One region of the Streptomyces sp. NPDC006012 genome, then DNA from elsewhere that is predicted to be linked to it. Evidence: riboswitches for the same ligand, from Rfam matches in the RefSeq annotation. Region 1 holds a riboswitch; each other region holds the start of a gene.
What was found. Region 1 has a riboswitch for cyclic di-AMP ahead of ACFYPJ_RS07495 (transglycosylase SLT domain-containing protein). Riboswitches for the same ligand answer to the same signal wherever they lie in the genome.
Positions count from the first base shown of each region.

Region 2: linked by a shared signal. The riboswitch ahead of ACFYPJ_RS13495 (C40 family peptidase) and the one ahead of ACFYPJ_RS07495 (transglycosylase SLT domain-containing protein) in region 1 are both predicted to bind cyclic di-AMP.
Region 3: linked by a shared signal. The riboswitch ahead of ACFYPJ_RS26375 (transglycosylase family protein) and the one ahead of ACFYPJ_RS07495 (transglycosylase SLT domain-containing protein) in region 1 are both predicted to bind cyclic di-AMP.
Region 4: linked by a shared signal. The riboswitch ahead of ACFYPJ_RS33480 (M23 family metallopeptidase) and the one ahead of ACFYPJ_RS07495 (transglycosylase SLT domain-containing protein) in region 1 are both predicted to bind cyclic di-AMP.

Region 1 is NZ_JBIAIE010000003.1:140,967-146,085, reverse strand. Features, by position in the region: gene ACFYPJ_RS07510 (outer membrane lipoprotein carrier protein LolA) at 1-353, opposite strand, end outside; gene ACFYPJ_RS07505 (polyprenyl synthetase family protein) at 673-1,683, opposite strand; partial or broken gene ACFYPJ_RS07500 (peptidase S15) at 2,704-2,916, shown strand; cyclic di-AMP (ydaO/yuaA leader) riboswitch at 3,726-3,907, shown strand; gene ACFYPJ_RS07495 (transglycosylase SLT domain-containing protein) at 3,910-4,416, shown strand; gene ACFYPJ_RS07490 (HAD family hydrolase) at 4,500-5,119, opposite strand, start outside.
Region 2 is NZ_JBIAIE010000006.1:8,901-14,019, forward strand. Features, by position in the region: gene ACFYPJ_RS13475 (8-amino-7-oxononanoate synthase) at 1-1,027, shown strand, start outside; gene ACFYPJ_RS13480 (DUF397 domain-containing protein) at 1,110-1,334, opposite strand; gene ACFYPJ_RS13485 (helix-turn-helix domain-containing protein) at 1,344-2,204, opposite strand; gene ACFYPJ_RS13490 (ATP-binding protein) at 2,418-2,876, shown strand; gene ACFYPJ_RS13495 (C40 family peptidase) at 3,156-3,629, opposite strand; cyclic di-AMP (ydaO/yuaA leader) riboswitch at 3,633-3,843, opposite strand; gene ACFYPJ_RS13500 (hypothetical protein) at 4,183-4,491, opposite strand; gene ACFYPJ_RS13505 (ATP-dependent Clp protease proteolytic subunit) at 4,499-5,119, opposite strand, start outside.
Region 3 is NZ_JBIAIE010000018.1:26-5,144, forward strand. Features, by position in the region: gene ACFYPJ_RS26375 (transglycosylase family protein) at 523-1,221, opposite strand; cyclic di-AMP (ydaO/yuaA leader) riboswitch at 1,226-1,393, opposite strand; gene ACFYPJ_RS26380 (transglycosylase family protein) at 1,576-2,679, opposite strand; gene ACFYPJ_RS26385 (cytochrome P450) at 2,874-4,154, opposite strand; gene ACFYPJ_RS26390 (hypothetical protein) at 4,151-5,119, opposite strand, start outside.
Region 4 is NZ_JBIAIE010000029.1:78,935-84,053, forward strand. Features, by position in the region: gene ACFYPJ_RS33465 (DHA2 family efflux MFS transporter permease subunit) at 1-255, shown strand, start outside; gene ACFYPJ_RS33470 (dihydrofolate reductase family protein) at 495-1,631, shown strand; tRNA gene ACFYPJ_RS33475 (tRNA-Met) at 1,761-1,834, shown strand; cyclic di-AMP (ydaO/yuaA leader) riboswitch at 2,180-2,339, shown strand; gene ACFYPJ_RS33480 (M23 family metallopeptidase) at 2,347-3,390, shown strand; gene ACFYPJ_RS33485 (aldo/keto reductase) at 3,519-4,463, shown strand; gene ACFYPJ_RS33490 (PrsW family intramembrane metalloprotease) at 4,517-5,119, opposite strand, start outside.

The DNA.
Region 1 (5,119 bases):
GTGAGCTTGGAGGTCGGGTCGGCGGAGGAGCCCGACTCGGACGGGGCGACGCCCGAGGCCAGGCTGCTCTCCAGGCCGCCCAGGTTCGGCAGGCCCAGGTCGGTGCTGACCTTCACCGTGCCGGACAGCTGCTCGACGTCCGACTGCGCGATCTTCTCTATGAGCTGCTGCGCGGTGATCTTCGGCAGGCTGGGGTCACCGGAGTCGGCGAGCGCCGGAACCAGCCCGATGGTCACCGCCGCCACACCCACGACCGCTACCGGGACGCCGTAGCGAGCGGCCTTGCGCCGGCCGGAGCGCAGTGCCCCGGTGTCCTCTGCCCCCGAGTTGTCATCGGATTCGTACCGTGCCATGTGTGCCTTACCTCCGTCGTCGGCGGCGGCCTTCTACGCACTGTCTGCACTGTTCCCACCCTGAGCCGCCATTCTCACCCAAAACGGTGAGGAGTGGTGTTGTCCGTGGCCTCCATCTGACCAAATCCGCCGTGCAGATGCGTCACCCCGCAGAGGCAAGTCCCTGTACCCCTCCGGTATGACAGGGGGAGGAGATACCTCCCCTCGTCCCGTAGGGGCCGACCTGCCGGAACGGTCCCGACCTGGGGAGATCCCGTCCCCTAGGGGATCAGGCCCCTAGGGTTTCCGGTCCTGTTCCGGCCCCCGCCGGGGCCGCGGGCTATCCCGCCCGGTGCACCACGGCGTCGCACAGCTCCAGCAGGGTCGCCTTGGATTCACCCGCCGGCAGCGGGGCGAGCACCGCCCGGGCCTCCTCCGCGTACCGCACGGTGTCCCGCCGGGCCTGCTCCAGCGCCGGATGCGCCCGGAGGGCGGCCAGCGCCTGCGCGTGCCGGCCGTCGTCGGACAGATCGGAGTCCAGCAGCTCGCACAGCGCGATGTCCTCGGGCAGACCCAGCCGCGCCGCCCGCTCCCGCAGCCGCAGCACGGGGAGCGTGGCGATGCCCTCCCGCAGGTCCGTGCCCGGGGTCTTGCCGGACTCGTGCGAGTCCGACGCGATGTCCAGTACGTCGTCGGCGAGCTGGAAGGCGACGCCCAGCCGCTCTCCGTACTGGGTGAGCATGTCCACGACCGCATCGTCGGCGCCCGACATCATCGCCCCGAACCGGCACGACACCGCGACCAGCGACCCCGTCTTGCCGCTGAGCACGTCCAGGTAGTGCTCGACCGGGTCCCGGCCGTCCGAGGGCCCGGCCGTCTCCAGGATCTGCCCGGTGACCAGCCTCTCGAACGCGAGGGCCTGTACCCGCACCGCCTCCGGACCGAGGTCGGCGAGGATCTGCGAGGCACGGGCGAAGAGGAAGTCCCCGGTCAGGACCGCGACCGAGTTGCCCCAGCGGGTGTTCGCGCTGTCCACCCCACGGCGCACGGCGGCCTCGTCCATCACGTCGTCGTGGTACAGCGTCGCCAGATGGGTCAGTTCGACCACCACGGCGGACGGCACCACCCCGGGTGCGTACGGATCGCCGAACTGTGCCGCGAGCATCACGAGCAGGGGCCGGAAACGCTTGCCGCCCGCCAGCACCAGGTGCTGCGCGGCCCCCGTGATGGACGGGACCTCGCTCTTGGTGGCTTCGAGCAAGCCTTCCTCGACAGCCGCCAATCCGGCCTGGACATCGACTTCCAGAGCCTGGTCCCGCACGCTCAGCCCGAACGGCCCGACGACGGTCACGAGGGGTCTCCTGTCTGCTGGTGTCTGCTGGCGGTTACACGGTTTGTCGATAGGTCGGTGCCATCACTCAAGTCAGCGTATCCGGTCAGGTTTCGATCACCGATAGCGCCCACGGCCCAGGCCGGGCGGTACCGAATCACGACCGGTATGTTGCTGATCAGTTGATACAATCCGATATTCATCGAGTTGGCGGCATATCACATCTTTTGCCCCACTAATGCCTCGGAGCGCAGCCCCTGCACATCCGCACGCCCTTCCCCCGCGAGACCGCCCGCACAGACCTCCGGATCCCCTCTGCCCGACGGGACGCACCCGCACGCGCGCGTGGCGCCCGCTGACAGCCGAACCCGCACCAGCCCCGCCCACCCCCAGCTCCGGGATTCACCCCGACCGACTCACCGACCGAACCGCGCCACGCGACACCCAGCAGCACCCCCGGTACGCGTACGCAGAACACGGCCATACGTCCGTCCGGGTCGACGCGCACAGGTGCGGCACCAGCGAGGGGGGCGACGGGGCCGCCCTGCGGCGGAGACGGCGGACCGGGGGCGGCGGACGGAGTGAAGACCGCGGATGGGGCGAAGACTCCGGATGGAGTGGAGGCGGCGGACGAGGTGGAGGTCGTCGAGCGGCCGGCCGCGCAACCCTGATGCGACAGCGCCGTGGACATGTTCGGCATCTCCTGCGCCGGCACCCCTCCCTGAAAAACGCATACATAGGGGAAGCAAGTCAAACTGGTGCATTTGGTCGGGCTGGAGATGGGGGGCGCCCCGGGGGTGATGAATGGCCGGGTGGCGTGGAGCGACCCGGGGGCGAGGTCCGACCGGAGGGAGGGGGTACCCCGGGAGGCAGCATCCGACCAGAAGGCGGGGAGCGGCCCCAGGGCGGCATCCGGCCAAGCGACGGCAGGCCGAAGACGCCCATGCCCCCTCGGACGGCAGAAGGCCCGGAACCCACGGCGCACTCGGAGACGGCAGCAGCGGTGAAACGTACAGCCGTACCGACGGGCTCGCGGCACGCGGTGCCATCAAGGCCGCGGTGCCTGCGGCGGGCGGCCGGCCCGACCCGTACCACGACCACTGCCCTCCGTACCGTCCTCCGTCCGGTCGAGCGCTGCCCCACGACCGCGTCCGTGGACTGATCGGCCCCTGGTCGCACCAGTACCCCGAGCGCGGCCGGTCACCCCGACCGACCGTCGAGTTCCTCAAGGAGACTCCGCGCTGGTGGGACCACTGACTGAAGGGCAGCGCGCCGCCCGACCGCCGGTACGGGTCCGGGCCCTGGACCCCACGATCGAAGCACGGCGCCGGAACCGGCCGAACCGCCGAGCGTGAACTGGTCCGTCACGCCGGACGGACCGTTCCCGGGCGACCCGTATATAAGGAGCGACATCAAGGACGAGCGGCGGAAGGAACGCGGACGGAAAAAATGCGGACGGAAGGCGGAATAAAGTCACTGCGTGCCACACGAGTACGCACACACCCCCAGACGGTCCCGGAACGAACCGAGGACGCACCGGAGACGCACACAACCACCCGGCACCCCGCTGTCGGCCCGCGCCAACTCGGACCTGTCGAGCCGTCCGCAACGGCCTGACCAGGCACGGGACACGACGGTCCAGGTCCGTCCGGAGTTCGCCTGTGAGGCAGGCCACTTCCACGCCGCCGACGAGGCGCTCTGCGCGACAGACACCGAGGCGACCTTCCGCCGGGCGCGAAAAGAAGTAATTCAGCGGCCCATAGGGTGAAGTGACCGTTTTGCCGTTATTGGCACTTCAATCCCCCTTGATACCTAATGCACTTCGATTCTCGGATGAGTGATTTGGGTCACACGCTACGGCGTGTCGACCTCCGAGCCGGACCCTCAACCACCCGCCTCCAGTCGCACAGTTGACCGTTGGCAGTCGCAAAGGATCTAGCGGTCATACGCCTCATCTCGCAGGCAATCCGCATGATCTATGAATCCGGTACTTGTTTCCGGCATGTGCGGTCGCATAGCTTCCGGGCCAGTCGGGTGGACGCCAAATCCTGCCGCCACCCGTCGTGAACCCATCGACGAACACAAATTCGTACGGCAGGAGCGGGGGACCCAGGTAAGTCGCCGGGCCGGACGGCACAGCCGACCGGAACGGCTAGGGGTGAAGCCGAGTCGCCATGTGGCGGCCTGGCCGGGCGTCTCCCCGCCCGAACCCGACAGCTCACCTCGCAGGCGCCGGAGAGGAACACCATGTCTGCTGCCGCTCAGCCCCGCCGTCACCGCGTCAACCGCCTCGCTCGCGCCCTCGCGGTCGCCGGCACGGGTGCCGCCGTACTCGCTCTGCCTCTCATCGGTGCCACCGGCGCCCACGCGGCCACCACCGCGCCCACGGCGGCCGTCAGCGGGACCACCACGGCCGTGACCACGGCCGGATACAAGAACAACCTCGACGGCTGGATCCGCGAGTCGCTCTCCGTCATGGCCCGCCACAAGATCCCGGGCACCTACAACGGCATCTACCGCAACATCATCCGCGAGTCCTCGGGCAACCCCCGTGCCATCAACCTCTGGGACTCCAACGCGGCGAAGGGCATCCCGTCCAAGGGCCTGCTCCAGGTGATCGACCCGACGTTCCGGACCTACCACGTTGCGGGCACGTCGAACGACATCTACGACCCCGTCGCCAACATAACGGCAGCCTGCAACTACGCCGCCCACCGCTACGGCTCGATCGACAACGTCAACGGCGCCTACTGACGGATCCACCGTCGACAGCGGCGACCGGCGGATCCGCCGTCAACAGCGCCTGCTGACGAGCCCGCTGCTCGCGGCCGAACCGTTCACGGGGTTCCCGGAAACAGTCGTTCGAGGACGACGGCCACGCCGTCGTCCTCGTTCGACATGGTGATCTCGTCGGCCACCGCCTTGAGTTCGGGGTGAGCGCCCTCCATCGCCACCCCGTAGGCGGCCCACCGGAACATCGGGATGTCGTTCGGCATGTCGCCGAATGCGACGGCCCGGTCCGCGCCCAGCCGCAGGTGCTCGGCCGCCAGCGCCAGACCGGTGGCCTTGGTGATGCCGCACGGCTGCAACTCCACGGTCCCCGGCCCCGACATCGTGACGCTCGCCAGGGAACCCACGGCCGAGCGCGCCGTCGCCGCCAACTCGTCGTCGGACAGCGCGGGATGCCGCAGCAGGACCTTGCTGATGGGCGCGCACCACAGATCGTCACGCCGCTCGACACGGACGGCCGGCAGCGTCGGATGCGGCATCAGATACCCGGGTTCGATGAGCGTGAGCCCGTCCACCCCGTCCTGGTCGACGGCCGCGTACACCTGCCCCACCTCGGCCTCGATCTTGCCGAGCGCGGTCTCCGCCAACTCCCGGTCCAGGGTGACCGACCACAGCAGGCGGTCCGCGCCGGCGTCGTACAACTGCGCGCCCTGTCCGCACACCGCGA
Region 2 (5,119 bases), on a different contig from region 1:
CGCGGGCAACGACTACCTGGGCCTTGCCCGCCACCCGGAGGTCGTCGCGGGCGCCGCCGCCGCGGCGCAGGCCTGGGGCGGCGGCGCCACCGGCTCCCGGCTGGTCACCGGCACCACGGAGCTGCATACCGAACTGGAGCGTGAGCTGGCCGCCTTCTGCGGTTTCGAGGCGGCCCTGGTCTTCTCCTCCGGATACGCCGCCAACCTCGCCGCGGTCACCGCGCTGGCGCCGCACGGCTCCCTGATCGTCTCCGACGCGGGCAACCACGCCTCCCTCATCGACGGCTGCCGGCTGGCGCGCGGTGTCACCCAGGTCGTCGCACACGCCGACCCGGACGGGGTGCGCAAGGCGCTGGACACGCACACGGGGCCCGCGCTCGTCGTCTCCGACACGGTCTTCTCGGTCGACGGGGACGCCGCGCCGCTCGCCGACCTCGCCGAGGTGTGCCGGGAGGGCGGCGCGGGGCTGCTCATGGACGACGCCCACGGCTTCGGCGTGCTGGGGGAGGGCGGCCGGGGAGCCCCGGACGCTGCCGGTCTCTCAGGCGCCGACGACGTCGTCGCCACGATCACGCTGTCCAAGTCACTGGGCAGCCAGGGCGGCGCCGTGCTCGGTCCCGCGCGGGTGATCGACCATCTGGTCAACGCGGCCCGTACGTTCATCTTCGACACGGGCCTCGCGCCCGCGGCGGCGGGCGCGGCACTCGCGGCCCTGCGCCTGCTGCGGCGCGAACCCGCACGGGCCGCACGCGCGCGTGCGGTCGCCGCCGAGCTGTACGCACGGCTGACCGCGACGGGTCTTGCGGCAGTACGCCCGGACGCCGCGGTCGTCTCCGTGCGTGCGCCGTCCCCGGAGGGCGCCGTCCGCTGGGCGGCGGACTGCCGTGCGGCGGGCCTGGCCGTGGGCTGTTTCCGTCCTCCTTCCGTGCCCGACGGCGTTTCACGGCTCAGGCTGACCGCTCGTGCGGACCTCTCCGGGGCGGAGATCGCATGCGCTGTCCGGGTGATCGGCGAGGCGCGACCATGAGTCGGCGTGACACGGCCGTGCTCCGCCAGGGCGGAAACGATCGGAAGCGGTCAGGAACTGATCGGACAGTGGGGTGCGGGGATCAACGCAGCGCGGCGACGAAACCAGCCCAGCTCCCGGGGGAGAAGAGCAGCGCGGGTCCGGTCGGGTCCTTGGAGTCGCGCACGGCGAGCAGCCCGGTCCAGGGACCGGAGCACGGCCGGGCCGTCTCCACGCAGTTGTTGGCTCCCGTGCTGTAGCTGCTGCGCAGCCAGTGCACAGCGGAGAGTTCGGAAGCGGAAGGTACGTTCCGAGGCAGTGCGGTCATGGTGCCTCCTTACGCGCCGTCACCTATCCCGGCGATGTAATCCAACGAGTCCTCGGGTGAAAGAGCGTGGAACTGAAGGGTGTTGAAGGCCTCTGTGTATGCCTGGAGGTCTTCTTTCCGTTCGAGGTAGAGGCTACTCGTCAAATGGTCGAGAACAACAACATCCAGATCAGATGTGTTCGGAAATGAGAAGATAACGAAAGGGCCGGTGATGCCGATGTGTGCTCCGGCGGCGAGCGGCAGCACCTGAAGCCTGACCTGGGGCAGGCGTGCCGCCTCCATGAGCCGTTCCAACTGCCGGGCCATGACGTCCGGACCGCCGACCTCGCGGCGCAGCACTGCCTCGTCCAGGACGGCGCTCAGCTCCAGTGGCGGCTGCGAGCGCAGCACGTCCTGCCGGGCGAGCCGCACCTCCACCAGCGTGTCCAGCCGGTCCTCGGCGAGGCCCTCCACCGCGGCCCGGGTCACCGCACGGGCGTACTCGGGCGTCTGCAGCAACCCCGGGACCACCGCCGTCTCCAGCGTGCGCATCCGGCTGGCCTGCGACTCCAGGCTGATGAAGTCCCGGTAGGTGGGCGGCAGTACCCCGCGGTAGGCATGCCACCAGTGGTGCCGGCCGCCGGCGTCCTCGGATCCCGCCAGAATCAGGAGCAACTCGCGCAACTGGATGTCCGTCACGCCGTAGGCATCGAGCAATAAGCGCACGTCGGTCGGCTTCACGCCGCTGGCGCCCGTCTCGACGCGACTCACCTTCGACTGGTGCCAGCCCACCAGTCGGGCCGCCTCACCGCTCGTGAGACCCGTGCCGGTGCGCAGGGCGCGCAGTTCGGCGCCCAGTTTCCTGCGGCGCACCGCGGGACCGTTCTGCATGGGCTACTCCTTACTCCTTCCGAGCCGCCCAAATACGGTCTGCCGTCGCAGAGTTCACCGCTTCGAGCGACAGATATATGCATATCTTGGTGGATCGCCCCTCGTGACCGGCGCAATAATGGCAGTCTGGCGACGAAGCACCAGTCCGGGACCGTACTCGAACCATCCGCTCCATGTCGGACTGCGGTCCCGTGGGAAAGGGGCGAGATCGCCATGGCAGACCATCTGGAAGCATCCGTCACTCTGCCGAGCGACCCCGCCTCGGTCTCCGCCGCCCGCTCCCATGTGATGGGCACCCTCGCGGAGTGGGGCATGGCGCCGGACACGGACATCGGCGACACGGTCCGGCTCATCGTCTCCGAACTCGCCACCAACGCCGTACAGCACACTTTCGGCCAGTCGCCCACCTTCACGGTGGACCTGGTGTTCGACCGGGACCGACGCCTGCGCATCGGTGTCACCGACAGCCATCCGCGTTTCCCGAAGAGACTTCCCGCGGCCGTTCAGCAGGACAACGGCCGCGGCATGGTCATCATCCGCTGGCTCACCGCCGAATGCGGCGGCAAGCTGCACGTCCGCCCCACCCGCGAGGGCGGCAAGACCATCTCCGTCGAGTTGCCCTGTACCGTGCCGGCCCAGCCGGTGACGGCGGTGGGGCAGCAGGAACCGTAGCGTTCACGCCTGTGGCGGGCAGGGGCTTCACGCCAAGACGGAGCCGGCGGAACGCGGCGAGCACCGGGGCGGCAGACGTTTTCGGCCGCCGGGAGCGTGCCGAGCCACCGCGGCGCGAACCCCGGGTCGCGCGGGCCCGCGCCGTGGGCGCAGGGCCGGCCCTGACGACTCTCGGCGCGGCCCTGCCCTCGGAGCGCCTGCTGCCGTGATGCCCGGTCAGACGTAAGCGGGCGCCGCAGAGATGACGGCACATCAGGGCCCGGCATCCCCTCCGGCCGGTCAGTTCACCCGTCCATACCAGACCCTCCTGGTCCAGATCTTCTCCAGCCGGACCACGTCCCCGGTCTTCGGAGCGTGCCAGATCTTCCCTTTGCCGGCGTAGATGCCGACGTGGTAGACGCCGAAACCCGAATGGAAGAACACGAGGTCTCCGGCCTTGCGGTTCTTGACCGAGATGTGGCGCGTCTTGTTGTACTGCTGGGCCGCCGTACGCGGCAGGGCCTTGCCCGCCTTCTTGAACGAGTACAGCGTGAGCCCGGAGCAGTCGAACCTGCGCGGGCCGGTGGCTCCCCACTTGTACGGGGCACCCTTCTTGGATGCCGCGACCTTGAGGGCTCTGGCTCCCATGGCGGCGGCCTCTGCCTCGGGTGCCAGGCCAGGGGCCACGATCGAGCCGCCCACGGCGGCGAGGGTGAGCGCCGAGGCCGTACCGGCCCGCGCCATCAGCGATGGGACACGATTGAGCGCAGTCATGCGCAACCCTTCGTCAGCCGCCTGTGAAGGATGACCTGTCGGATTCGGGCTGGCGAAGTTGCCCGGCCGTGTCGCCACGGCTTCACCCCAAGGGCTGCTCGGAACGGACCCGCGTCCGCTCCGGCGACCCGTCTTGCCTGGGTCCTCCACTCCTGCCGATCCACTCCTGTCGACCGGGCATCCGGGCGGCGGCAGGACTCGGCGTCCGCCCGGACCGCCCCGCCGCGGTGGCGGGGGCTTGTCGTCAGACAGGGATCTTCACTCACAACTGTCGGAAAATCCCAATGGAATCGGCGACGTGTGTCTTTGCTCATCACTCACCCGTTTGGGCGGACGGTGGTCCATTTCGTCCGTGGCCGAAACGCCGACGAGCCCTCGGACCAGCACGGGAGCGCTTCGGCGGCGCTGTCTGCCTCGCGCCCCGTGCAACCGTCCCGGTCCCGAAAAGAGGCACCCCTCTACACCGAACAGGGGTAAGCCGGTTGGGCCGTTTCATCCGGGCCCCAGGCGTTTCGCCGGCTCGGCTGACCACGGGGGCCCGGGGAGCCCCGGATCACCTCCTGTCGTCCGGCGGCAGGACCACCCGGGCGCTGCGGCGCTCGCCGTCCAGCACCCGCAGCGCCCGCGCCAGCGTGGCCGCGTGCAGCTCGGTCTCGCCCCGCCGGTGCATCAGGGCCAGCGCGTCCCGCAGTTCGACCGCCGTGCGCGCCAGCGCCTGGGCGGCCCGCAGCGCGGGGTAGGTGTCCGCGCCGTGCGCCGGGTTGATCCGGCCCAGCAGGTCGACCGCTCGGAGGTAACGGTCGATCAGTTCGCCCTCGGCGCGGGTCAGGGAGGGCAGCGGCGGCAGCTCCGGCGGCAGCACCCGCGGCTCACCCGGCGTCCGGCGTGCGCGCGGCCCCGCGGCTGTGGACGATGCGGTCCACCAGTCCGTACTGCACCGCGCCTCGGGCGTCCAGGACCAGATCCCGTTCCAGGTCCGCGTGGACCTGCTCCGGGGTGCGTCCGGTGTGGCGGGTCAGCAGCTGCTCCTGGAGGGCGCGGACGCGGGTCAGTTCCCCGGCCTCGATGAGGAGGTCGCTGGGCTGCCCGTGCGCCGGCTGGGGCAGCGACGGCTGCTGGAGCAGCAGCCGCGCGCCCGGCAGGGCGAGCCGCTTGCCGGGTGCGCCGGCCGCGAGCAGCACGGCCGCCGAGGCGCCGGCCTGCCCCAGGCAGACGGTCTCCACGTCGCAGGTGAGGTACTGCATGGTGTCGTAGATCGCCGTCATCGCGCTGAACGAGCCGCCGGGGGAATTGACGTACAGCGAGATGTCCCGGTCCGGCGCGTCGTGTTCGAGGTGCATGAGCTGCGCCGTCACGTCGTTCGCCGCGGCGTCGTCGATCGGCGTGCCCAGCAGGACGATCCGTTCCTGGAGGAGTTTCGAGTACGGATCGAGCGTGCGCAGGCCGTTTCCGGTGCGCTCGGTGAACTCGGGCAGGACGTGGCGGGCGGA
Region 3 (5,119 bases), on a different contig from region 1:
GGGGGACACAGTCATGCCGGGCCCGGAGGCCAGCGGCCCTCTTGCAGGACCGCGAAGAACATAACGGGGGAGGGCCGCCACTGTGCGGGGGCTGTGACCGGGACCGGGCTACGGATCGGCTGCTGCTTCAGAAGCAACAGCCGGGGGGGCAGGTGCGAGCGCCTGGGACAAGTGCGAGCGCCTGGGACAAGTGCAACCACCGGAGCCAGGAACAACCACCGGAGCCAGAAGGCAACCACCGGAGTCAGAAGCAACCACCGGGACGGTTCTGGAGCGGTCTGATAGGAGTGCTTCAGGAGCGGATCGGCGGGGTCACCGAGCGGCCGGGGAGTGCATCAGAAGCGGACCGGCCGCGTTGCTGACCGGCGGAGGGGAGTGCTTCCGGAGCGGACCGGCTGTCTCGCTGACCGGCGGCCGGACCGGCGGGGTCACCGGCCGGCCGGGGAGCGCTTCAGGAGCGGACCCCGGGCCGCCGCTCGCGGAGCCGGCGGCCGGGGCCTGCGCCCGAGGCGGTTGCCGGGGTCACTTCAGGTGGAACTGCTGACCCGGGTAGATGAGGTCGGCGTTCTCGACGATGTCCTTGTTCAGCTCGAACAGCTTCTGCCAGCCGCCGGCGACGTGGTGCTTCTCGGCGATCGAGCTGAGGGTGTCGCCCTTGACGACCTTGTACTCGCCGTCGCCCTTCTTGACCTTCTTGCCCGTCGGGGTGGTGACGGTCCTGCTCGCGGCCGGGCGGTCGGCGGAGCGGGAGGCGGCCTGCTGCTCGGTGGCACGGCTGGAGGTGGAGCCGGTCGAACCGGAACCGCTGGAGCCGGAACCCGAACCGCTGGAGCCGCCACCGGAGTAGGGGCTGCCGGACAGGCCCGTGCCGCAGACCGGCCAGGCGCCCTTGCCCTGGCTCGCGAGGACCTTCTCGGCGACCGATATCTGCTGCGCCTTGGTGGCCTTGTCGGCGGAAGCCGCGTACTGCGTGCCGCCGTAGGCGGCCCAGGTGGAGGCGGAGAACTGCAGGCCGCCGTAGTAGCTGTTGCCGGTGTTGATGGACCAGTTGCCGCCGGACTCGCACCGGGCGACGGCGTCCCACTCGGAGGCGGTGGCGGCGGAGGCGTTGCCGACGGCCATCAGCGGGACGGCGACGGCGGCACCGGTGACACCGGCGAGCGCGACGACACGGGTGGCCTTGGACGGGCGACGGTGCTTGCCCTTGCTGGAGAACAGCATGGATCGATCCCCTCACCGACGCCTGCGAGGTGAGCTGTCGGGTTCGGGCCGGTTGAGTTGCCCGGCCGCACCTCCGCGTGGAGGCACGGCTTCACCCCTAGCCGCTTCGGTCAACCGACCGCAGCGGCACCTACCTTGGGTCCCCCGCTCCTGCCTACGGCGCTTGACGCGACGGCTGTTCCCGTACGGCCGCTGGCAGGATTCGGCGTTGCGGCAGCCGGGGCCCGCGGTGGCGAGCGGTCATGACCGTAGACACGCGATCCGCGGAATTTCAAAGACGATCAAGGCTTCTGAGACTCATCCCACACTTTCACCAAAGCGGACATTAAGCCCGAAGCGGGATGCCAACTCCCGCTATCCGGCGTGCCCTTCAGCCGCGGCCTTCAGGGTCTGACCGGGGGTGATGTGATCCGGGTCGGAACCGATGGCCTTCTTGTTGGCGGCGTACAGCGCGTGCCAGCCGCCGTCCACGCCAAGCGAGTCGGCGATGGAGCCGAGGGTGTCGCCGGCCCGGACGGTGTAGGCGTGCTTGCCGGACGGCGCAGCCCCTCGGCCACCCGTCCCGCTTGTCCCGCTTTCATCCGCACTGCCACCCCGGTGACGGCCGCCGCCGTCCAGGGAACCGGTGTCGACCAGGCTCCAGGAGCCGCCGGTCCGCCAGGAGTTGTCCTCATCGGCCGAACCGGGGGATTCCGTGGATGAACCACCGATTCCCGGCGAAGCACTGGAGTCAGGCGATGCCGACTTGTCGGACTTGCCGGATTTTGCAGGCCCGCCCGTCGCGCCATGGCCCACACCCGGACTCGCGCTCGCGCTCGGCGACGGAGAGCCGGACGGCGAACCACCGAGGAGGGAGCCCGAAGTGGAATCCGAGGAGGTGTCGGACGACGGCGGCGAGTCGGACAAGCCAAGCGAGCCGGTCAATCCGGACGAACCAGATGAACCAGATGAACCAGAACCGTTCGCCGAACCCTTCGAACCCGACTCGTCCGAATCCTCCCCATCCTCCGAATTCTCCGGGGAATTCTTCTGGCCGGTCGAGGAGCCACCCGTGACGCCGGTGTCGACCCCGACATGGCCCGACTTGGCGGAGAGCCCGGAGAGCAGGGCGCAGGTGGCCCAGGGGGTCGTCCCCTGGTCGGCGAGGATCTTCTCGGCGACCGCGATCTGCTGCTGGCGGCTGGCCTGGTCCGGGGTGGCCGCGTACTTGTCACCGCCGTACTTGTCCCAGTCCTGCTGCGAGATCTGCAGTCCGCCGTAGTACGCGTTGCCCGTGCTGGCGCTCCATGAGCCGCCGCTCTCGCACTCGGCCACCCGGTCCCAGGTGGTGCCGTCGGCCGCACTCGCGGCGGTGGCGGCGAGGAGCGGGATGGCAATCGCGGAGCCGGTCACTCCGGCCGCGACGACGAGGGCCGGAGCCTGGCGGGGGCGACGGTGACGACCGTTCCCGGTGAGCATGCGGAAGCCTTTCGCGCGACGGCACTGACCGGTGCGGTGGATCGTGCCGGACTACCGCACCGAGGGGTGAACGTATAGGCATACGATCCCTTGTCACAAGTTAATGCCGCACGGATCACATGAAGATCACAGCCGTGAAACGCTGTCATTTTCCCTTTCCGGCAAGGGCGTACGGCATTTCGCAGTCCGGTCGATCACCGGACAGGGGTGAACTCCACCGGCAAAGTGCGCAATCCGCGCATGATGAGCCCGCCTCGCCACCGCAGATCGGCCGGATCCGCCGCAAGTCGCAGATCGGGGAGGCGGGTGAGGAGGGTGGCGAGCGCGGATTGGCCCTCCAGCCGGGCGAGCGGGGCGCCGAGGCAGTAGTGGATTCCGTGCCCGTAGCCGAGGTGTTGGTTGTCACGCCGGCCGAGATCGAGCACGTCCGGATCGGCGAACCGCTCCGGGTCCCGGTCCGCGGCGGCCAGAACGACCAGGACGGGGTCGCCGGCCGCGATCCGCTGCCCGCCGATGTGGACCGGCTCGGTGGCGAACCGCCAGGTGGCGAGCTCCACCGGACCGTCGTAACGCAGCAGCTCCTCGATCCCGCTCGCCAGCAGCGCCCGGTCCCCGGCCGCGAGGGAGTTCTGCAGCCGGTCGCGCTGCCCGGCGTGGGTGAGCAGCGCGTAGGTGCCGTTGCCGATGAGGTTGACGGTCGTCTCGAACCCGGCGAACAGCAGGATGAAGGCCATCGCCGCCGCCTCGTTCTCCGTGAGGTGCTCGCCCTGGTCCGAGGCGCGGATGAGGCCGGAGATGAGGTCCTCGCCGGGCGCGGGCTCGGCGGGCAGCGCGGCGCGCTTGCGGTGGATCAGCTCGGCCAGGTAGCCGCGCATCTTCTTCACCGACCGGGCCACCCCGCCCCGGGGCCCTCCCCCGTGCCGGATCATCATCCCCGCCCAGTCCCGGAAGTCGTCCTGGTCCTCACGCGGAACGCCGAGCAGGTCGCAGATGGCGTAGATGGGCAGCGGGAAGGCGAACTCATGGATGAGGTCGGCCGAGCCGCTGGCCGCGAACCGGTCGATGAGCTGATCGCTGAGCTGCTGCACCCGCGGTGCGAACTCGGCGACCCGCCGCGGCGTGAACGCCTTGCTGACCAGCCGGCGCAGCCGGGTGTGGTCCGGCGGGTCGATGTTGAGCAGATGCGTCATCAGCTCGGCCTTGCGCTCCCCCGGGATCCCGGTCTTGCCCTTGGCGTGCTCGGGCTCGTCGTGATGTGCCGGATTCTTCGACAGCCGCGGATCGGCCAGCGCCTGCTTCGCGTCCGCGTAACGCGTGATCAGCCATGCCTCGACCCCGCTGGGCAGTTCCGTCCGGTGCACGGGGGCGTGCTCGCGCAGCCAGGCGTACGCCGGGTAGGGGTCCGCGGCGAACTCCCAGGTGAAGAGGGAGGGCGCGGCGGGGGCTGAGGCCGGGGGGAGGGGCTGGTCGGTCACTCTTCGACGGTATCGGGCGCGGGCACGTGGGAACGGCTCCGGTCCCACCAGTACCGGGCGCGGACCTCGTAGATCACGGCGAGCTGCCGGGCTGCCTCCACCGCACCGCGTCGCGCAGCCGCCTCCAGGTACGGGATCGCCTGCCCGTCGTCGCCACGGCGCAGCAGCAGCGTCGCCAGTTGGAGGACCGCCGGCTGGTGCCCGAGGTCCGCGGCCCTGCGGTACCAGTCCTCCCGCTCCGTCCCCTCGGTCAGCGACGCGAACCGCATGATGACCGGGATGTCGCCCCCGTCCACCCGCGGTCGCAGCGCGGCCCGGGCCCCGTCCAGTACGGCCGCGCGGTCGACCTCCCGGTCCCCGAGCAGCGTCCACCACACGTCGTCCGGAACGGGCGGCAGGCCGCCCGACCGCAGCGCCTCAGCGACGAGCGCCCCGTACGCCCGCCACGTGCCGGTCTTCTCCCCCGCCACGAGCAGCCCGGAAATCCCGAACATCGGCGCCGTGGCCCAGGCCAGCCCGGTTTCGAGGGCCTCCCGCTCCGCGCCGTGGGCCGGATAGCAGGCCGCCGCCCGCAGCAGCAGCTCCACCGGCACGGCCTCCGTGACGCCGCACCGCGCCAGGTCGACGGCCGCCCGCACCAGCAGCCGCCCGCGCGGATGCTCGGTCTGCGTGCCGAGGCGCTGCCACTCGTCGTACAGCAGGTGCCCGATCGCGAAGTAGGAGGCGGCACCCTCCCGCCCGCTCCACATGTAGGCCGGGTACGCGCGCGGGTCGTCGGTGTGCCCGGCCAGCCGCTCAAGCTCCGACTCGCTCCATTCCCGGGCCAGTTCGACCGTGCGGGCCAGCGCCAGCACGCTCTCAGCCGGGCCGGTGCCGGAACGCCGCCGGTAGTACTCCCGCGCGGACATCGTGCCGAGCACCACCACACCGCGGCCGGTGAAGCGCTGCAACAGCCGCCGGTCCAG
Region 4 (5,119 bases), on a different contig from region 1:
GGCACCGGCATGGTGCTGATGCCGACGATGACGACGGCCACCCGTGACCTGCCGAACGACCGGGTGGCCGCGGCGAGCACGGCCCTGAACATCAACTCGCAGCTGTGCGCCTCCGTGGGGACGGCGCTGCTCACGGTGGTGCTGGGCGCCGCAGGACCGGACCCGGCGGGTTTCCGGATCGCGTACGCCGTCGCGGCGGGCCTGCTCGCCCTGGCACTGCTGCCCGCGCGGCTGCTGCCGGGCCGGCGGCGGTGACCGCGTCCCGGCCGGCGTCCCCGGAACATCCCTGACGAAGCCCCTGACCGCACCCGCGACGGCCGCGCCCGCAGACCGCCCGCCGGCCCGTGTAATTTTGCTTCACCTTTGAAGCAAGCCCGTAGTCGAGCAAGCCACGAGTTCAGCAAGCCCGACTCGTACGCCGTCCACCCGCACCCCGGTGCCTCGCCGCCCGGACCGGCCGCCCCGCCCGCACGTCTCCCCACTGGAGTACGCAGATGCCCTTCCCGCACGTCCTGCTGTCCGCCGCCGTCTCCCTCGACGGCTGTCTGGACGACACCGGCCCGGAGCGGCTCATGCTCTCCTCTCCGGCCGACTTCGACCGGGTCGACGCGGTGCGGGCGTCCGCCGACGCGATCCTGATCGGCGCGGGCACGATCCGCGCCGACAACCCCCGGCTCCTGGTCAACGCGGCCGAACGGCGGGCCGCCCGGCTCGCGGCCGGCCGTCCGGAGTACCCGCTCAAGGTCACGGTCAGCGGTTCGGGCGACCTCGACCCGGACGCCAGGTTCTGGCACACCGGCGGCGAGAAGGTCCTCTTCACGACGGACGGGGGCGCCGAGCGGGCGCTGCGCGCCGGACTCGCGGCCGACGTCGTCCCGCTGGGCCCCGGCCCCGGCATCGACTGGCGGGCGCTCCTTGGGCACCTGTACGAGGAGCGCGGGGTGCGGCGGCTGATGGTCGAGGGCGGCGGGACCGTTCACACCCAGTTGCTGGGGCAGGGTCTCGCCGACGAACTCCAGCTCGTCGTCGCGCCGCTGCTGGTCGGGGCCCCCGGGGCGCCCCGGCTGTTCGGGCCGGGGGAGTACCAGCGCGGACGCCTCAGGCTGCTGGAGACCCGGCGGATCGACGACGTCGTCCTGCTGCGGTACGAGCCGACCGCGCCCGGAACCGGCGGGACGGCCGCCGCCGCGGACCGGCACTGGATGCGGATCGCCTGCGAGCTGGCGGCGCTGTGCCCGCCCTCGCGGACCGCGTTCAGCGTGGGCGCGGTGGTGGTGGCCGCGGACGGTACGGAGCTGGCCCGCGGGTTCTCCCGGGAGGCGGACGACTCCGTGGTCCACGCGGAGGAGGCCGCGCTCGCCAAGATCGACCCGGCGGATCCGCGGCTGGCCTCGGCCACCGTCTACAGCAGCCTGGAACCGTGCGCCCGCCGGGCCTCCCGCCCCGCGCCCTGCGCCCGGCTGATCCTGGACGCGGGGGTACGACGGGTGGTCACCGCCTGGCGGGAGCCCGACACGTTCGTCGCGGGTGCCGACGGGAGCGGGCTGCTGACGGCCGCGGGCGTCGACGTCGTCGTACTGCCCGAGTACGAGGCGGCGGCCAAGGAACCGAACCGACATCTGCTCGACTGAGCGGGAACCGCACGGCTTCTCCCGCTCGCCTGAGCGGGAACCGCACCGGCTCCCGCTCGACCGGGCGGGAGCCGTACCGGCGTGCGTGCGTTTGCTGTCCTGCGCATGGCGTATAGTTGTCATCACCGACGCGGGGTGGAGCAGCTCGGTAGCTCGCTGGGCTCATAACCCAGAGGTCGCAGGTTCAAATCCTGTCCCCGCTACTGAAGGCTCAGGGCCGGAATCCAGTTCCAAGGATTCCGGCCCTGAGTTTTTTTGCGGTCCCGCACATCGTATTCAGCGGTCTCGTACATCGCCCCTTGGTCATTGTCACGGCGGGTGATCGGGCGAACCCCCTCCGCATAACAACTGAAACTCCGTCAGGTCCGCTCGGGTTTCAGATTTTTGATGCAGCCGAGGTCAAGTCGCCCGTTTTTCGCCGCGCATGACCGGTAAGTCCGCACCGGATTGCGTTAAGGATCAAGCTGAACGGCTTGGAATCTGGCCGCCGGGTCTATTAACGTTCGATAACGCAGCGCGGTCGTCCCAGCCGTCACCCGAGACGGCTCCGTGCTCACGCGCCGAATCTCGTAAGGGAACCGGGGAACCACCATCTTGGGGTGAATCGCGCGGACACCACCGTGGAGACACGGCCGGTACAAGCGCGTAGGAGACCTTCCTGCTCCGAACCCGTCAGCTAACCCGGTAGGCGGAGGAAGGAAAGGAGTACGCCTGCGTGGCGTCCAATCGGCCTGCCCCAGAAGCCCCGTTCACGCCGAGCCAGTACGGCACCGAGACCTTTGCCTACGGCGGCTACTGCGCCGACGAGGCCCAGGGCACCTGGGGGGAATGGAACCCCACCGAGGACTCCGTCCGCCCGATACGCGGCCGGCACCGCGTCGCCAAGCAGCGCGGCGGACTCGCCCGTAGCTCCACGGTCCTCGGCGTCGGCGTCATCGCCGCCGTCGGCGCGGGCGGCATGGCCAGCGCCAACACCGGCAAGCCCCCGGTGTCCATCTCCATGCCGGACCTGCCCTCCGTCGGCTCCCTGCTCGGCGACGACTCGTCCTCGCACGCCCCCAAGGGCTCCACGACCGCACTGAGCCGCGTCGGCGTGACCGAGGCCGACACCGCCGACGGCACCGCCGACGCCGGCGAGGCGCTGCGCCACCGCATCATGGCCCAGGCCGAGCAGCAGCAGGGCCAGGCCGACACCAAGGCCGTCGCCGCCGCCGTGTCCGCCGCCGACAAGCAGGTCGCCGCAGCGGCCGCCAAGGCGGAGAAGGATGCCGCGGCCAAGGCCGCCGCCGCCAAGGAGAAGGCGGAGGCCGCCGCCAAGAAGAAGGCCGAGGAGGAGCGCCTGGCCGCGCTGGCCAAGCAGTTCACGCTGCCGACCCCCTCGTACACGCTCACCGGCACCTTCGGCCAGCCGGGCTCCATGTGGTCCTCCGGCTACCACACCGGCCTCGACTTCGCCGCTCCCACGGGCGCGCTGATCAAGGCCGTCCACAGTGGCACGATCACCGAGGCGGGCTGGGCCGGCTCCTACGGCTACCGCACGATCCTCACCCTCGACGACGGCACCGAACTCTGGTTCTGCCACCAGTCCTCGATCAATGTGAGCGTCGGACAGAAGGTCACCACCGGGGACTTCATCGGCCGCGTGGGAGCCACCGGCAACGTCACCGGCCCGCACCTCCACCTGGAGGTCCACCCGGGCGGCCAGTCCAGCGGCATCGACCCGATGGCCTGGCTGCGCGACAAGGGCCTCACCCCCTGACCCACCCCTGATCCCCGGCGGTCCTGACGGCATCCCCCCGACGCCAGGGCTGCCGGTCAGGTGTTTTTACGGGGTCTTTGCGTCCGTCGGCGGAATGGTGACCTCCGGCGAGTGCGTTGATGATGACCATGACTTCCCTACACAGACTCGGCTCCTCCGACCTGGAGATCTTCCCGCTCGTCCTCGGCGGCAACGTCTTCGGCTGGACCGCCGACGAACCGACGTCCTTCGCCGTCCTGGACGCCTTCACCGAGGCCGGCGGCAACCTCATCGACACCGCCGACACGTACTCGTCGTGGATCGAGGGGAACAAGGGCGGCGAGTCCGAGTCGGTCATCGGCAACTGGATCACCGCACGCGGTAACCGTGCGGACGTCCTGATCGCCACCAAGGTCGGCCAGCATCCCGAATTCCAGGGACTGTCCGCGGCCAACATCAAGGCCGCGGCGGACGCCTCGCTGCGGCGTCTGCAGACCGACCACATCGACCTCTACTACACGCACTTCGACCAGCCGGACGTGCCGGTCGAGGAGATCATCGGCGCGCTCGACGAACTGGTGCGGGCCGGCAAGGTGCGGCACATCGCCGCGTCCAACATCAGCGCGGAGCGGCTCCAGGAGTCCCTGGACTTCTCCGACCGCGAGGGACTGGCCCGGTACGTGGCGCTCCAGCCCCACTACAACCTGGTCTCGCGCGACACCTACGAGGGTCCCCTGCAGGACGTCGCCGCCCGCGCCGGGCTCGGGGTCCTGCCGTACTACGGCCTGGCCGCCGGCTTCCTCACGGGCAAGTACCGCCCCGGTGCGACCGTGGACAGCGGGCGTGGCGGGAACCTGGCCGAGCTAGCGGAGACCGAGCGCGGCCGGCGGGTCCTCGCGGCCCTGGACGAGGTCGCCGCGGCCCACGGCGTCGCCGTCCCCACCGTGGCCCTGGCCTGGCTCGCGGCCCAGCCGACCGTGGTCGCGCCGATCGCCTCGGCCCGGAAGCTGGACCAGCTCCCGGCGCTGCTCGCCGTGGCGGACCTGAACCTGACGACGGAAGAGGTGGACCGCCTCACCCGGGCCTCGGCCTGACCTTCCCGGTCTTTCTCATGGCCGCCGCCCGCGGCTCATCACGGTGTCCACCGTCAGGTCCGGTAGGGGTTGTACGTCGGATACGGCACCGTGGGACGGCCGGCGGGCGGTACGGAGTAGCCGTACGGCGTCGAGGGGCCGGAACCCGGCCGGCCACCCGGCGACTGCACCGGCCAGGTACCCGACGGCTGCTCCGGTGACTGCCCCGGCCACTGCCCTGGCCAGGTACCCGGCGTACCCGGCCACTGCGCCGGCGGCCAGGTGCCCGGCCAGGGGCCCGGCCCCTGGTGCCGGGCGGTCGCCCGTGCCGCGTACTCCAGGGCCGGCCGCGCCACCTGCCGGCGCTGCCACAGTTCCGCCAGCAGTTCCCGCTCCCGCACGACGAAGTCCGCACCGGCCCGCCCCCGCTGCCCGCGCTGCCGCAGGAACGCCAGAGACGTCGCGTACACCGCGTACTGGGCCACGGTCCGCGCCGCCTGCTTGCCGAGGTGGTGGTCCGCGTAGTCCCGGGCCAGCCGCCGCGCGCCCATCGAACCCAGCGCGAACGGCTCGGCGGGCCCCAGCCAGCCCGCGTACACATACGCCGGCAGCTCCTCCCGCACGGTCCGCAGTTCACGCTGCCGGCTCCAGATCGCCAGCCAGGTCAGCAGGCCGAA